Priestia megaterium: one gene and its partners. The main gene of each other region encodes a partner of the protein of the gene in region 3 in a complex. Links are inferred from orthologs where the notes say so. Each region holds a gene or a part of one and is shown on either strand. Other genes may lie near its edges. The genes, in order: rny, pnp and pfkA.

What was found.
Region 1: pfkA (region 3) and rny share a complex: the UniProt entries of both Bacillus subtilis proteins name them as parts of the possible RNA degradosome complex. The link is inferred for Priestia megaterium from one-to-one orthologs.
Region 2: pfkA (region 3) and pnp share a complex: the UniProt entries of both Bacillus subtilis proteins name them as parts of the possible RNA degradosome complex. The link is inferred for Priestia megaterium from one-to-one orthologs.

The regions. Positions count from the first base shown.
Region 1 is NZ_CP023317.1:3,883,753-3,889,550, forward strand. Bases 1,161-4,086 are described here. They hold rny (ribonuclease Y), read right to left. Parts: upstream 3,441-4,086; coding sequence 1,881-3,440; downstream 1,161-1,880. Other genes in these bases: CEQ83_RS19895 (TIGR00282 family metallophosphoesterase), read right to left, coding at 1,161-1,799; recA (recombinase RecA), read right to left, coding at 3,721-4,086. Also shown: CEQ83_RS19885 (dipeptidase), read right to left, coding at 1-442; stage V sporulation protein SpoVS, read right to left, coding at 518-778; more of CEQ83_RS19895, read right to left, coding at 1,002-1,160; more of recA, read right to left, coding at 4,087-4,758; CEQ83_RS19910 (competence/damage-inducible protein A), read right to left, coding at 4,958-5,798. UniProt on the Bacillus subtilis protein: Endoribonuclease that initiates mRNA decay. Initiates the decay of all SAM-dependent riboswitches, such as yitJ riboswitch. Involved in processing of the gapA operon mRNA, it cleaves between cggR and gapA.
Region 2 is NZ_CP023317.1:3,914,407-3,920,177, forward strand. The notes cover bases 1,377-4,275. They hold pnp (polyribonucleotide nucleotidyltransferase), read right to left. Parts: upstream 3,940-4,275; coding sequence 1,813-3,939; downstream 1,377-1,812. Other genes in these bases: CEQ83_RS20030 (polysaccharide deacetylase family protein), read right to left, coding at 1,377-1,670; rpsO (30S ribosomal protein S15), read right to left, coding at 4,108-4,275. Also shown: CEQ83_RS20025 (M16 family metallopeptidase), read right to left, coding at 1-661; more of CEQ83_RS20030, read right to left, coding at 690-1,376; more of rpsO, read right to left, coding at 4,276-4,377; ribF (bifunctional riboflavin kinase/FAD synthetase), read right to left, coding at 4,527-5,483; tRNA pseudouridine(55) synthase TruB, read right to left, coding at 5,512-5,771. UniProt on the Bacillus subtilis protein: Involved in mRNA degradation. Catalyzes the phosphorolysis of single-stranded polyribonucleotides processively in the 3'- to 5'-direction. Necessary for competence development in Bacillus subtilis.
Region 3 is NZ_CP023317.1:3,755,070-3,760,786, forward strand. The notes cover bases 885-3,729. They hold pfkA (6-phosphofructokinase), read right to left. Parts: upstream 2,865-3,729; coding sequence 1,905-2,864; downstream 885-1,904. Other genes in these bases: CEQ83_RS19255 (NAD-dependent protein deacylase), read right to left, coding at 885-1,165; CEQ83_RS19260 (universal stress protein), read right to left, coding at 1,178-1,576; CEQ83_RS27245 (hypothetical protein), read left to right, coding at 1,735-1,878; CEQ83_RS19270 (C40 family peptidase), read left to right, coding at 3,210-3,729. In the rest of the region: CEQ83_RS19250 (YuzI family membrane protein), read right to left, coding at 101-331; more of CEQ83_RS19255, read right to left, coding at 446-884; more of CEQ83_RS19270, read left to right, coding at 3,730-3,887; CEQ83_RS19275 (5' nucleotidase, NT5C type), read left to right, coding at 4,022-4,564; CEQ83_RS27680 (hypothetical protein), read right to left, coding at 4,715-4,840; CEQ83_RS27685 (hypothetical protein), read right to left, coding at 5,427-5,552; CEQ83_RS19280 (secondary thiamine-phosphate synthase enzyme YjbQ), read right to left, coding at 5,655-5,717. UniProt on the Bacillus subtilis protein: Catalyzes the phosphorylation of D-fructose 6-phosphate to fructose 1,6-bisphosphate by ATP, the first committing step of glycolysis.

The DNA of each region.
Region 1 (5,798 bases), 130 kb from region 3 along the record:
ATAACCCCGCGCCTCGAGGTTCTAAAATACCGTCACACACAGCATTGCTGTAATTCCATGTCAAACCTACTGAACGTACACCCAGTGAAAAAAGTGTCTTTAAACGAACTAAACTGGTATCAATGGCATCGCACCCTTCAAGCGTCAGCATTGCTCCTATTTCACCTTTTTTTAAGCTATCTATATCGTGCTTTGAACGAACCCATTTCACACCGGGAAGCGATAAAATATGACTCTGAAACAGCTGGATCATTTCTAACGCAACATCAAAGCGTTGAGCTGCCGGAACCGCTTCTGGAATATAAATAGCGAATAGCTGAACTTTCCCTTTTGCTTTTTTTATTCCTTCTAACGTCACATGCAGCGCTAAATCATATGTAAAAGATAAACGTTTATTTAACCAGAGCTTCATCAATACATCACAATGAGCATCAAATATCACAACCCACACCCCTTTAGCTCTATACAAAAAGGACCTGTTTGGCTTCTGCGCTTTACAGGTCCGTGGTTTTTATAATTATCGCGGCTCTACAATTAATTTAATGGCTGTTCGCTCTTCTCCATCAATTTGAATATCTGTAAAAGCTGGGATGCAGATTAAATCAACCCCACTTGGTGCAACGAACCCTCTTGCGATTGCTACAGCTTTTACTGCTTGATTAAGCGCCCCGGCCCCAATGGCTTGAATTTCTGCTGCGCCGCGTTCGCGCAGCACGCCTGCTAAGGCACCAGCAACTGAATTTGGATTAGACTTTGCTGAAACTTTTAATATTTCCATATCTAGCTCCTCCTTATTCTTTACAATGTATGATGAGAGATCATTAGACCAATGACTTAATTGATTTCAATGTTACTATATTCACGATATGTCAAACGTATTCCTGCTTGTTTTTCCTAAATATTCAAAAACTTATATTTCTACACCTTTCTTTTTTCTTTTTACGTTTTTGACAAAATAAAAAAGCCAACGTATCGTCTTTCGACACATTGACTTTTTCCCTTTATTCAAAAAACGGATGGTCTTCGTTGATTAAAATTCGCTCTGTTTTTGTTGCTTTCCCCGTCTTTTGATCAATATCAATAACGATTCCACTAAGCTGCGTTCTTCCTTCTTTTGGCACTTCAAATCGAACAGGAAGAGACGTTAAAAAACGCTTAATAACTGCTTCGCGCTCCATCCCTAAAATGCCGTCATAAGGTCCCGTCATTCCTACGTCAGAGATGTAGGCTGTTCCTTTTGGCAATATACGATTGTCAGCTGTTTGAACGTGCGTATGAGTGCCGACAACAGCGCTGACACGACCGTCCACATACCAGCTAATCGCTTGCTTTTCACTTGTTGTTTCAGCATGAAAATCAATAAAAATAAGCGGAGTGCGCTGACGTGCTTCTTCAATCAGTTCATCTGCTTTTTGAAATGGACAATCAAGCGGAGCCATAAACGTGCGCCCTTGTAAATTAATCACGGCTACCTCAAGCTGATTGTACGTAAAATACGTAATTCCCTTGCCCGGTGTACCTTCAGGAAAATTAGCTGGACGAACAAGATTTTTTGCATCGTCAATAAAATCAAAAATTTCACGTTTGTCCCACGCATGGTTACCAAGAGTAATAATGTTAGCCCCTGCTTGTAAGAACTGACGATAAATCTTTTCGGTAATTCCTTTTCCTGAAGCTGCATTTTCTCCATTCACAATTGTAAGTCCCGGAGAGTATTTTCTTTTTAATCTCGGTAAATATTCTTCAACCATTTCACGGCCTGGAGAACCAACTACGTCTCCAATAAATAAAATTCTCATGTAAAAGCTCCTATACTTCATTCTTAATCTGCATCTTCATCTCTACGAAAAAAAATAAAGTGGCGAAACGCCACTTCATTTTTATTTTGCATACTCTACTGCTCTTGTTTCGCGAATAACCGTTACTTTGATGTGGCCAGGATAATCCAGCTCATCTTCAATTCGTTTTCGGATATCTCGAGCAAGTCGATGCGCTTCTAGATCACCAATCGTATCTGGTTTCACCATAATACGAACTTCACGCCCTGCTTGAATTGCAAATGATTTTTCAACGCCTTCATAAGACTCTGAAATTTCTTCTAACTTTTCAAGACGACGAATGTAGTTTTCTAACGTCTCACTGCGAGCACCTGGTCTTGCAGCAGATAATGCATCCGCTGCTGCAACTAGTACAGCAATGATTGATGTTGGTTCTGTATCTCCATGGTGAGAAGCAATCGCGTTAATAACAACCGGATGTTCTTTATACTTTGTAGCTAATTCAACACCGATTTCTACGTGGCTTCCTTCTACCTCATGGTCAATTGCTTTACCAATATCATGTAACAATCCTGCTCGTTTGGCTAACGTTTCATCTTCACCTAATTCAGCAGCCATAAGTCCTGATAAATGCGCTACTTCCATTGAATGTTTCAGCACATTTTGACCATAGCTTGTTCTAAATTTTAAGCGCCCAAGAATTTTCATCAAGTCTGGGTGCAACCCATGAACACCGACTTCAAACGTCGTTTGTTCACCGACTTCACGAATATATTCGTCCACTTCGCGGCGAGATTTTTCAACCATTTCTTCAATACGTGCGGGATGGATACGACCATCTTGAACGAGTTTATCAAGTGCAATTCTTGCTGTCTCACGACGAATTGGGTCAAATCCTGATAAAATAACTGCTTCTGGCGTATCATCAATAATAAGATCAATTCCTGTCAAAGTTTCAAGCGTACGGATGTTTCGACCTTCTCGACCGATAATTCGGCCTTTCATTTCGTCATTTGGCAAGTTAACAACTGAGACAGTCGTTTCAGCAACATGATCTGCTGCGCAACGCTGAATAGCAAGTGAAAGAATTTCTTTCGCCTTTTTATCGGCGTCTTCTTTTGCACGGTTTTCTGTTTCTTTTACCATTATTGCAATGTCGTGGGAAAGTTCATTTTCAACACGATCTAAAATAATCGCTCTTGCATCTTCTCTTGTTAAGCTTGAAATGCGCTCTAGCTCTGTTTGCTGTGCACGTACTACTTCTTCAACTTTGCTTTCCATCTCTTCAATATGCTGTTGTTTAACAGTAAGAGAATCATCTTTCTTTTCAAGTAACGCTTCACGTTTATCAAGTGATTCGTCTTTACGATCAAGATTTTCCTCTTTTTGCATTAATCGATTTTCTTGTTTTTGAAGTTCTGCTCGACGATCACGAATATCTTGTTCTGCCTCTGTACGAAGCTGATGGATTTCATCCTTCGCTTCTAGTAAAGCTTCTTTTTTCAAAGCTTCCGCCTCGCGGGTTCCTTCATCAATAATTTGTTCTGCACTAGACTTTGCTCCCGCAATTTTAGCTTCAGCAATCGATTTACAAACAAAAAAGCCAACAACTGCACCGACGATTAGGCCAAGCAAAGCGAAGATGATTGTATTAGTATCCATCATTTCACCTCCCCTTGCTATAAACTTGTAAGTTTTAAATTTCATGTCGGCATGTACATCGTATTCACCTTTCAATATACACACAAAGGCTTTTAAACGCTAAAATGTTTTAAAAAGGGAAAATATACATCTTAATTGTAAATCTGTGCATTTTTATTGTCAAGCCTGCCTCTACAGTATATATTGAAATTTCGCATGTTACTTTTCTAGCATTAACAATTTTTACAAAAAAAAGACCCCTTCTTTGAAATAGAGGAGTCTTTTTTTATCTCGCAGCAAATTAAATATTTAAATCGCCTTGATCGTCATCCTCAGGAGCTGGCTCTCCATCTTGGTCTAAACCATGATGTTCACGCACTTGTCCCGCAATTTCCTGACGAATATCAGTATTTTCTTTTAAGAATTGCTTTGCATTTTCACGGCCTTGACCTAGACGCTCGTCATTATATGAATACCAAGATCCACTTTTTTGGACAATATCTAGTTCAGAAGCGATATCCAAAATTTCACCCTCTTTTGAAATACCTTCTCCGTACATAATATCTACTTCGGCAGCACGGAAAGGCGGAGCTACTTTATTTTTCACAACTTTAATTCTTGTTTTGTTACCTACGATATCATTTCCTTGCTTTAACTGCTCTGCACGACGCACTTCTAGACGCACTGAAGAGTAGAATTTAAGCGCACGTCCACCAGGAGTTGTTTCAGGGTTACCAAACATTACGCCGACTTTTTCACGAATTTGGTTAATAAAGATAGCGATTGTTTTAGACTTGTTAATAGCTCCAGATAGTTTACGCAATGCTTGAGACATTAAACGAGCTTGTAGACCCACGTGAGAGTCTCCCATTTCTCCTTCAATTTCCGCTTTTGGCACTAACGCTGCTACTGAGTCAACAACAATAATATCTACTGCGCCGCTTCGAACTAAAGCTTCAGCGATTTCTAAAGCTTGTTCTCCTGTATCAGGCTGAGATAATAACAGCTCATCAATATTAACACCTAATTTTTGAGCATATACAGGATCTAACGCGTGCTCCGCATCGATAAATGCAGCCTGTCCGCCCTGCTGTTGAACTTCTGCAATCGCGTGAAGAGCAACTGTTGTTTTACCTGAGCTTTCTGGGCCATATACTTCCACCACACGTCCACGTGGATATCCACCTACGCCTAAAGCTATATCTAATGCTAATGAACCACTTGGAATTGTAGAAATTCTTTTTTCCGTTTGTTCACCTAATTTCATAATTGAACCTTTACCAAATTGCTTTTCAATTTGCTTTAAAGCCATATCAAGGGCTGCTTGACGATCGTTCACTCAATTTCCTCCTCTATCTCTTTGAAATCATCTATAAACTGCAAACTTACTACGATGTAGTAGCAATGTCGAATTAACAACTTTCTATAACTTACTATACTAGTTTTTAGGTCGTTTGACAAGCAAAAAGCGAATAAATGTTCGTTTTTTATAAAATTAAAAAAAGGCTGCTTTGGTAAAACTAAGCAGCCTTTTTTCTTTATTTTTTTATCGTCTTCAATACGTAATGACAGCCGTAATTAACCGTTCGTGAACGAATTCCTTGGCGGCTTCCAGATAGCTGCAAACTGTAAACTTGAGGAGTTTGATCCTTATAAGCGACCCCTATATGCACTGTTCCTACAGGGTGTCCTTCTTGTTTAGAGGGTCCAGCTACACCCGTAAAACCGATGCCAATATCCGTTTTGTATAACTGTTGAATACGCTGAGCCATTTCAGCCGCGCACTGCTCGCTAACAGCTCCGTACTGATTCAGCGTGTGTTCGCTCACTCCGAGAATATTTTGCTTGATTTCATAATGATAGGCTACCAGGCTGCCTTTAACAACTTCTCCAGCACCTGAAACAGTTGTTAAACGTTCGCTGAATAACCCGCCGGTTAAACTTTCGGCTGAAGCAATCGTCAAGCCTTGTGCCGTTAATTCTTTTACCAATTCATTATGTAAAGAAGTTGCTTCGTATCCATATAAATACTCGCCTACGCGCTCTGAAATGGTTTTTTCCACTTCGTCTAACATGCGCTGTGCTTCAGCAGCATCAGCGTGCTTAGCAGTTAAGCGAAGCGTCACTTCTCCATCTCCTGCAAGCGGTGCAATCGTCGGGTTTGTTTGCGCATCAAGCAAATCTTCAATTTCCGTCTCAAGCTGTGATTCTCCTATTCCGAAAAAACGAAGAACGCGTGATTCAATACTTTCTTTTAATTCAAGCTTTTGAGCTAAAAATTCTTGACCATATGCTTCATACATTGGATAGAGCTCTTTTGGCGGCCCTGGGAATAGCATATAGTGTTTTCCCTCTACTGTAAGCCCCATACCTGGAGCC
Region 2 (5,771 bases), 160 kb from region 3 along the record:
ACTCAGGCTGAACATATTGATGAGCGGAATGACTTGACGTATATGTACCAAAATAGTTTTCCACCTGTTGTATAAAACTCTCATCAATGTTTCCAGCTACTGAAATAACGATGTTTTCAGGAATATACATTTGCTCCATATATTGACGAAGCGAATCACCGTTAAATGTTTTTAACGTATCTTCCGTTCCTAAAATTGGATACCCTAATGGATGATTACCATATACGGCTTTTCCTAATAGATCGTGTACAATATCGTCAGGTGTATCTTCATACATTTTAATTTCTTCATATACAACATTTTTTTCACGAGCTAATTCCTCTTCATCAAATGAAGAATTAAAGAACATATCCGCCAGCACATCTAGCGCTTGATCTGCGTGTTCGTCTAATACTTTTGCATAGTAGCACGTGTATTCTTTAGAAGTGAATGCATTTACTTGTCCCCCAATGCGGTCGAAGCTTTCTGCAATTTCACGAGCAGATCTTGTTTTTGTTCCTTTAAAAAACATATGTTCAAGAAAATGTGATACACCATTAATTTCAGGGTGTTCACTTCGAGAACCCGTTCCGATCCATACCCCAATGGCCACAGATCGAACAGTTGGGATATTTTCCAATACAATTCTTACACCATTTTTGCACGTATATCGTTTTATCAAGCTAGTGCCTCCCTTTTGCTTATCTCACTTACTTCTTAGTAGAAGAAGGTATTTTCATCATTCTTTCTTCATCTAGCATTGTTGACACATCGCTAACTTTCAGGCCTTTGCGTTCAATATCGGTTAACAATTGGTCAAGCGATTCAGCCGTTGATTCAGTTGGGTGCATCAGTACAATAGCCCCTGGATGAATCTTTTTCATTACTCGATTAATTAACACTTCTGAACTTGGCTTTTGCCAATCGATTGTATCAACTGTCCACATGATTGTACTCATTTTTAACTGAGAAGCAAGCGTTACTACTTCGGGGCGAAAACTGCCGCTCGGCGGAGCAAACCATTTTACTTTTTGTCCCGTAGTAGATGTAATAATATCATTCGTTTTTTTAAGCTGCTGATTGATTTGACTAGCCGATAAAGTGGCCATATCAGGATGAGAATAAGAGTGGTTTCCCACTTCATGCCCTGCGTCTACAATCATTTTTGCCATATCTGGATTATTTTTAACCCATTTTCCTTCTAAAAAGAAGGTTGCTTTAGCATGGTGCTTTTTCAGCACTTCTAACATTTTAGGCAAATACTCGTTCCCCCATGCTACGTTCACTGTAAACGATACCATAGGCTTTTCATCGTGTCCACGGTAGATAGGTTCCTGTGGTAAATCCTTCAAGTGAACCTTTGGTCTAACCTGTTTGTACACTAATTTTTTTTCATCAAATTTACCCGCAGGTTTCATATTTTTATAAGAAGCAGCAAGATCAACTTTTATGCCGTTATAGCCAGGAACCCGTTTCCAAACGGGATCGATTCGTGCATTCGCTGCTGGCTTTTCATAATCTTTTGCTTTTTCTTCAATCTTTTGATATAACGCATCATGCTGAGCTGATACAAGTTGTACATCGGATTTAAGTGCTTCTATATATGCTTCAGCAAAAGGATTATAAATAGATTTATATGTAATTGCCAGTAAAAATAGAAATGCTGTAAATTGCACAATGGTTCTCTTCACTTATCCTTCCCCCTTTACCATTTAAAATATGTATAAAGAGGACAAGGTAGAACAAACATCTACAAACGATAAAATCGCCCTACACATGGATTTTCTTCATGTATGGACGATTTCACAATATCTATATAGTAGTAAAAGAAGATTATTTTGTTTCTTTTGCTTTTTCTTCTTTTTCTTTTTGTTCTTTTAAAATTGCTTTACGAGATAAGTTAACGCGACCTTGTTTATCAATTTCCATGACTTTAACTAAAAGCTCGTCACCAATCGCTACAACGTCTTCGACTTTTCCAATACGCTCTTCTGCAAGCTCTGAAATATGAACAAGCCCATCTTTTCCGCTGAAGATTTCTACAAATGCACCGAATTTTTCAATTCGTTTTACTTTTCCTAAGTACATTTGGCCGACTTCAACTTCGCGTACAAGATCTTCAATGATTTTCTTCGCTTTTTCATTCATCGGCTGATCAATAGAAGAAATGAAGATTGTACCATCTTGTTCGATATCAATTTTAACGCCTGTTTCTTCGATGATTTTATTGATTTGCTTGCCGCTTGGTCCAATAACATCACGAATTTTATCAGGGTTAATCGCCATTGTAAGGATCTTAGGCGCATATTGAGAAAGCTCTTGACGAGGCGTAGCAATCGTTGACATCATATGATTTAAGATTTGCATACGGCCTTTTTTCGCTTGTTGAAGGGCTTCGTCTAAAATTTCACGAGATAACCCGTCAATTTTAATATCCATTTGAAGCGCAGTTACGCCATTTTCGGTACCTGCTACTTTAAAGTCCATGTCTCCTAGGTGATCTTCCATTCCTTGAATGTCCGTTAGAATCGAGTAGTGTTCACCTGATTTGATCAGACCCATTGCAATCCCTGCTACAGGTGCTTTAATTGGAACCCCAGCATCCATCATTGCAAGCGTACTTGCACAAATACTTGCTTGTGAAGTAGAACCGTTTGACTCTAATACTTCAGATACAAGACGAATTGTATAAGGGAAATCTTTTTCATTTGGAATAACCGGTTCAAGTGCACGTTCACCTAGCGCACCATGTCCAATTTCACGACGACCCGGTCCGCGCATCGGTCTAGTTTCACCAACACTAAATGAAGGGAAGTTATAGTGATGCATGAAGCGTTTAGATTCTTCTACACTTAAACCATCTAAAATTTGCACATCGCCAAGTGCACCTAATGTACAGATGCTAAGCGCTTGAGTTTGTCCACGCGTAAATAATCCAGATCCGTGTGTACGTGGAAGCAAGTTTGTTTCAGAAGAAAGTGGACGAATTTCGTCAATACTACGGCCATCAGGACGTACTTTTTCTTCTGTGATCAAGCGACGCACTTCACTTTTAACAAGCTTCGACAAAATTTCATTCACTTGATTTAGTACTTCTTCTTCTACATCTTGCTCTTCAAATTTTGCAGCTACAGCGCTTTTCACTTCTTTAATCGCATTTTCGCGCGCATGCTTTTCTTGAACTTGAACAGCACGATTCATGTCACCTTCTGCAATTTCGCGAACTTGACGCTCAAGGTCAGCATTAACAGTATAAAGCTCAACTTCAACTTTTTCTTTGCCTACTGCTGCTACAATTTCTTCTTGGAACGCAATTAATTTTTTAATTTGCTCGTGTCCAAACATAATTGCTTCTAACATTACTTCTTCCGGTACTTCATCAGCGCCTGCTTCAACCATGTTGATCGCGTCTTTTGTACCAGCAACCGTCAGATGAATATCGCTTTTTTCAAGCTCATCTACCGTTGGGTTTACAACAAATTCATTGTCTACACGGCCTACGATTACGCCTGCAATAGGACCTTCAAATGGAATATCAGATACTGATAATGCTAATGAAGAACCAAACATTGCTGCGATTTCTGAAGAACAGTTTTGGTCTACGCTCATTACAACGCTGACAACTTGAACTTCGTTTCGGAAACCATCTGCGAATAAAGGACGAATCGGACGGTCGATTAAACGGCTAGCCAAGATTGCTTTTTCACTTGGTCTGCCTTCACGCTTAATGAATCCACCTGGGATTTTACCGACTGCATATAAACGCTCTTCATAGTTTACTGTTAACGGGAAGAAATCTACATTTTTAGGCTCTTTTGAAGCCGTTGCTGTACTTAATACAACTGTGTCTCCATAGCGGATTAATGCTGCGCCATTTGCTTGTTTTGCCAACTGGCCAACTTCAACTTCTAGCTTTCGTCCAGCTAGATCTACAGAGAACACTCGTTTTTCTTGTTCCATATCGACGAGTACCCCTCTCTACATATAAAATATGTATGTAATCAAATGTGATAGTTTTATTATAAACGAAATATCCAAAAACAATAGCTTTTTTCACATTATGTAGCATCTTTAATGTTTCTTAAATGTACATACTAAAAAAGCGGGAATGCTCCCGCTTTCTTCTTATTATCGACGTAAACCAAGTTTGTTGATTAACTCACGATAACGAGTAACGTCTTTGTTACGTAGGTAGTTAAGTAAGTTACGACGTCGACCTACCATTTTTAAAAGACCACGACGTGAATGGTGATCCTTTTTATGAGTACGTAAGTGACCGTTTAGATTGTTAATTTGCTCTGTTAGGACAGCGATTTGAACTTCTGGAGAACCAGTGTCGTTCGCATGAGTTTTGTACTCACTAATGATTTCATTTTTACGCTCTTGTGTGATAGCCATCCTATTCACCTCCTTATTATTAAACCCCAGTTACCGAGCAAAACGTTGGTGAATCGTAATGCCAAGCAATGGTTGTTTTACATACAAGTGTTATGTTACTACTTATTAGAACAAAAAGCAAGTCGTAGCAGCTATTTATATATATTTTTTTATTTCTTGTTTTTTTGAATTCCTTCAAAATAAGCAAGGGCTTCTTCCTTGTCCTTTGAGATCTGACCGACAAGCTCTTCGATGCCGCTGAACTTTTTTTCTGAGCGAATCATTCGGTGCCATTTCACCGTTACGTGCTGATCGTAGATTTGCTCGTCAAATGATAATAAGTGGACTTCGATTGTTGGCTTTTCTAAATTATCGTGAAAAGTCGGCTTGTAGCCCACGTTGCACACTCCTGCATACCACTTACCGTGAAGCTGAAGCTCAACAGCATACACGCCGATGCGTGGAAGTAAATACTCATCGTCTAAAGCGATGTTAGCAGTAGGAAAACCTATTTGCCTGCCTCGCTTTTCTCCATGAGTCACTGTACCTGACACTTCATAATAGCGGCCAAGCAGCTCTTTTACTCGATGCATATCTCCATTTGCTAAACTTTCGCGAATAAGCGTTGAACTAATTTTTTCTTCGCCATTTGTTAACTTATCAATTGTTGTTTGCGTGAATTTTGATCGAGAATGAAATGGTAGTATTTCCATTGTTCCTTTACCTAACTTTCCATACGTATAGTCAAATCCAGCTACCACATGCTGTACATTCAGTCCAATAATATACTGATCAACAAACTCTTGAGGCAATAGTGCTGCAAACTGTTTATCAAAATGAACGATATATAAAAAGTCAATTCCCATTTCCTCAATGAGTTTCTTTTTTTCTTGAAGCGGTGTGATCATATCAATGTGCTGCACATTGCGCCCGAGCACCACAGAAGGGTGAGGAGTAAACGTCATCACAGCACTAGCTATGCCTTTTTCATCGGCTAACTGTTTTGCTGAATTTATCACTTGCTGATGCCCTAAATGCACACCATCAAAATAACCAAGCGCTAACACTGATTGTTGAACAGCTTCTCGTTGAAAGTGGTGTGGATGTCGAATTTCAATCGTTTCCAAAACACAGTTCACCTTTTCCCTAACCGGTCTAGTCGATTGCCAACACTTTAACCGGCTTCATTAAATGTTTTTTTGTTGGGTGCTGAGCATAAATTGCTAAGCACTTGCCTGCAGAATTTATCATTAAAAAGAAGGGTTCTTTTTTTAACTCTTCATCTTCCGTACACGGCAATACCGCGCCATTTTTCACTTTCTCTGCTAATGTATCACTAATTTGAAGTTTCGGCAAATGATTAAGAGCTTCTTCGATTGAATGTAGTTTCTCATTGATCGTTTCTTCTTCTACCG
Region 3 (5,717 bases):
GATTTAGGAATAATTATCCTATTTCTTTTTAAACTTATTGACTTTATTTTAAATGTTAAAAACTTTGCAGTCAAACGTTTTAGTTAGTCTCCTGCCCTTGCTATTTACTGGTGCGGCGATTTTTAGCAGGCAAATAAAAGCTTGCTGCTACACAAAAAAAACCAAGGACAAAACAGATAATGGGGAGTTTCATACCTATCGCTTCAGCATAATAAGTGAGACTCCTTCCGTGAATAGGGACAAGATTCATTTCAAAAATCAAAGTCAAAACAGCTGTCACTTTGAGTGCAATACCAACAATGAAAAGACAAACTCTCAGGCCTCCACTCATATGCAAAAACATCCCTTCTATCCATTAGCGAATGGATGATGTACTACACCATATGATACATCCCTACACTTTATCACTAAATGCTAAAAAAGCGCTATGTCCATGCATAGACGCTTATAAATTTGCAACCACTTGTCCAATGGAATCATAGATAACCAAATCAAACAAATAATCGTAATGCGTAGGTTCTTTATTAATGATCACCATATTTGTACGATTGTACCGGCTCACAAGCAGCGGAATCTGATTAATCGGTGCTACTTCAAGCGATGAACCAAGCACGATGAATAAATCAGATGACAGCGCTGCTGTAACTGCTTCATCGAACTGATGAATGGCATCTCCAAAGAGAACAACATTTGGCTTTAAAAGGCGCTCACACGCTGTACATTGTGGGAGAGCTGACTGATTTAAATACGCTAAGTCATACTCTTTTTTACACCTCGGACAATGAGCTCTCTTAATGGACCCATGAATTTCAAAAACGTTCGTGCTTCCTGCATCTTGGTGCAGCCCATCGATATTTTGCGTAATCACATGCACGGTTTTGGCGTCTTCTAGTTCAGCAATAAAGCGATGGCCCGTATTTGCTTTATAATGATGCAGCATTTTAATATGAAAAATTTCTTTAAACAGCGGCCAAAATTCATGAGGATACTGTTCATAGAAGTCAGCAGCTACTATGTCCACAAAGCTTTTGTTTTGGCGATATAAGCCATTTTGAGAGCGAAAGTCAGGTATGCCCGACTCTGTGCTCATTCCTGCTCCCGTAAAAAAACAAATGTGTTTAGCATCATCAATGAGCTGTTTTAATTCTTTGTACTGGTTTGACATTGCATTTCTCTCCTATTTAACAATTAGCACAGGAATTGTTACTTGCTGTGCTATCTTAGAACTAACGCTTCCAAGCAGCATGCCTTTTACAGGATTTAACCCTCTGCTCCCTATTACTACAAGGTCAAATGAATTTTGATTAGCAAATTGAATCACTGTTTTAGCCGCGTCTCCGTGCATAAAGGTGATCTCATACTCCACGTTTCCTTGCTTTAAAATTTCATCCGTTGTATGTATCCGACTTTCCCGTTCCTCGTCGCGGCTAAGTGATTTTAATCTTGAATCACCTTCTACTGCATAAATAACTTGAATAAAACTGTTTTCCGTAAGCTGAGCCAGCTGAACGGCTTTTTCTGTTGCTTTAGCTGCATGCTCTGAGCCATCTGAGGCAAGTAAAATTCGTTTAAACATCACGCTTCCTCTCCTCTTTTATAAAATGGTCTTCTCTCTTTACTATATCACTCGCTGTTCAAATGTAATCATTTTTTTGATTATTTCTATAATTTTTAAAATTATTTGTCTACTTTTATGATAAACTGAAAGAAAACGTGTACAGAGGGGATGAACCAATGTTTGGTTTTGAATTAATTTGCACTTTTTGCAAAGGGCTCGGAAAGCTAGCTGTTATTCCTGGTATCGGTTACATGAAAACATGCAAACACTGTGAAGGGACAGGGATGCAGTCAAAAAAAGACGAAACTCCTTCAATATAAGAAGTTTCGCCTCAGCAACACTGTGATTAGATTGAAAGCTCTTTAGATAAACGGTACATATCAGCATTGATATGGTGAGGTTCACCTAAAATTTCCATAATATCATAATCTACAATTTCATTTTTACGGATACCGATTGCACGGCCGCCTTTACCTTCTAGTAAAAGTTCGACTGCACGACCGCCGAAACGGCTTCCTAGCACACGATCTTGAGCAGTTGGGGAACCACCGCGCTGAATGTGTCCTAATACTGTTACACGCGTTTCAATACCTGCAGCTTCATGAAGCTGTTTCGCTACTTCATTACCATTGGCTACACCTTCAGCTACCACGATAATGCTGTGCTTTTTACCGCGCTCTTGTCCTTTTCTCAAACGATCAACCATTTCTTGGAACTCATCTTTTGCTTCTGGGATAAGGATTGTTTCCGCACCGCCAGCAAGACCTGACCAAAGAGCAATGTCTCCTGCATTACGACCCATAACTTCAATAATAAACGTACGCTCATGAGAAGTCGCCGTATCACGGATTTTATCAATTGCATCGATAACCGTATGAAGAGCCGTATCAAATCCTAGTGTAAAATCTGTTCCTGGAATGTCGTTATCAATTGTTCCTGGAATACCGATACAAGGGAAACCAAGCTCTGTTAGTTTTACAGCTCCCATATATGATCCGTCTCCACCGATAACTACTAAGCCTTCAATACCGTGCTTCTTAAGGTTTTCAATACCTTTTAAACGCCCTTCTTCTGTTTTGAATTCTGGACATCTTGCAGAATAAAGCATCGTTCCGCCGCGTTGAATGATGTCACCAACATCTCCAACTTCTAGCTTTTTAATATTTCCTTCTATTAATCCTTGATATCCTTGGAAGATACCATAAACTTCCATACCTTCATGAATTGCTTTACGCACAACAGCACGAACCGCAGGATTCATACCTGGAGAATCTCCGCCGCTTGTTAATACACCTATTCTTTTCATTACTTTCACCTCATCAAAGTCACATATATGACTACTATATTATAGTTCTACATTTTACCCGAGTTCGAACTTTTTGTGTAGTAATTCACAACATATTTCTTTGTTAAATTTTAAATGTACATACTTTTTCATATCTTTTAGTTATTTACCGTCAAATATTCAAAGTTTTTCTAGCAATATTACACATCTAAAGAACCCTTTTAATTACAGCTTTTATAAGACTATATTCACCTTTATATTTCATTTTTTTCATATATGTAATGAAATTGTAACGTAGAACACTGTCGAAAGATGATATGATGAATTTACTCAAATCAGGAAAAATTTTCAGGGGGTACTAGTTTTATGAAAAAAGTAATAGCAGCTCTTACGCTTGCTGGCGTTATTGTTTCTACTAGCCCGATTGTCAGCCAAGCGGCTCTAGGCGACCAAACGCTTCGCCAAGGCATGAATCACCAAGATGTTAAACAACTACAACAAACGTTGAAAAATAAAGGTTATTTTAAAGGGAATACGACTACATACTTTGGGACTGTTACAACTTCTGCTGTAAAATCATTTCAGCGCAAAAATGGACTAGCAGCAGATGGTATTGTCGGAAAAGGAACGTACGCTAAACTAGGCGTTTCAGCAAAGGGCAAATCGTCTTCTAGCTCAGCGCGCTATAACCCTAACGCAGTGATTAACAAAGGAAAACAGTACATGGGCGTTCGCTATCGCTGGGGCGGAACAACGCCAAGCGGCTTTGACTGCAGCGGTTTTATTGGCTATGCGTTCAAACATGGCGGCGGGGTTCAGCTTCCTCGAACAGTAGCTCAAATTTACCAAAAAGGAACGCGCGTCTCAAGTCCAAAAGCTGGAGATATTGTGTTCTTCCAAACCTATACAAAAGGGCCTTCCCATGCAGGAATTTATTTAGGAAACAACCAGTTTCTTCACTGTTCTTCATCTAAAGGTGTGAGCATCTCTTCTCTAAAAGAGAGCTATTGGAGCAAACGCTATTTAGGTGCTAAAAGAATGTAGTTTCGATAAAAAGGGCAAGCTGTGCGATTTTGATGCGGCTTGCTCTTTTTCTGCATGTAAAAGATTTGGTATAGTAGAAGCAGCGCATTACAAAACCAAGCGTGTAGATGAATACTGTAAAGGAAGTTGAATAAATGCACACCCTTTTAATTGACATGGATTCTGTCATTTGTGATCTTATGACGGATTGGCATAACCAATATAACAAAGATTATTGCGACAGCTTATCGGTTGAAAAGTTAAAATGCTGGGAATCAGAAAAGTATGTAAAGCCGGAATGCGGCACAAAGATTTATGACTACCTCGATCAGCCGGGGCTTTTTTTACATTTACAACCTCTGCCTCATGCTGTTGAGGTTCTTAAACGACTTTATGAAAGGTTTTCCATTTTAATTGTCACAAGCAGCCGTACCTATGCTTATACAGAAAAAGAGCAGTGGGTTGAAAAACACCTTCCGTTTATCGGAAAGTACAATATCGTGTTTACACACCAAAAAGATAAAATATACGGAGACTTGCTATTTGATGATGCACCGCATAATTTGAAGGCTTTTCAAGCTACAGGTCGCCATGCTGTTGCCATGAGCTACCCATACAACGAAGAAGTAAATGTCCCTCGCGTGGACGATTGGCTTCAGTTTGAACAGTACGTAAATACTTATTTCAACGAATGTTAATCAAAAAAACACGTAGACTTTGTCATCAGAGAATGAATGCAGTGCGTTTGTGAGCACAGCTATAAGCATAAAAAAACCGCCTTTTGGGCGGTTTTTGACGGATAGCCCCCTAAGGGTTATCCGCTTTTTATTTAAAAAAGATATCGTTTTTTAGTACTTATCAGCTGATGAAAAAAAGTCCATAATGGCATGGATAATTTCAACGGACTGAAAAGAAAACAATGATATGGCTGTTAATGAAAAGAAACCAATCATGGCCATACGTACAAGTAACATAGACTAATCGCCTCCCTGTTTTGAACTAAATGAACGCACCCAAAACAATTCGCTATCTGTCTTTGTTTGTACGACGTTTTCGCCAAGCAAAGGCAGCTCATTCACTGCGTGTAACAATGACAATGAATCTTCATCTTTCTCTTAAAGACTAAGCGTATAGTTAGTATATCAAATGAAACTTTTTCTTCAAGGCTATACTAGCGGTAAAAAAGGAAATAGTATGAAACGATGCGTTTTATCTTTACTTCATACAATTCAGTACCCTAATATTTATTATATTAAACCTTTTAGAAAAATTGCTACTATAATATCTTTTTTATAAAAAAGATATTAAGACCTAACTAAATTATTCCAATCCAAAGACGAACAAACGAGATAAATAATCTCAACTGCTTGTTACGTTGCTGTTGATTTCCTTGTAAGACTTCGCTTTCCCCAGGCGGCTGATGAGCCTCCTCGTCTACATACATAAAATCTACGTTCACTATATCAATGAAAAAATCCGAATGCGTTGGATTCTCCAGCAAGAATCAAACGCGTTCGGATCTTCCTTCAACTAAAATAATTTTGCCCCAGATTCTTCACATTATCGACACGTACTGTAATACTCATTAACAATGTCTAAAATAGTTGGGTATTCTTCCACCCATGTAAAGTTTGTTTTTTCGTTTTCTTTTTTTACTGTTTCTTGTTCTGCACCGATCTTTTCCATTATTCAATCTCTCCCTTTAACTGTTATATAACATTTATATTAACTAAACTTTGTTTTATAACAACTTTAAAAAGAAAGTTGGACAATGAGTATGAAAAAAAGTTATTGCAGGGATAAAATTTTCACATAATACGTACGGTTCCTCGGTCCATCAAACTCACAAAA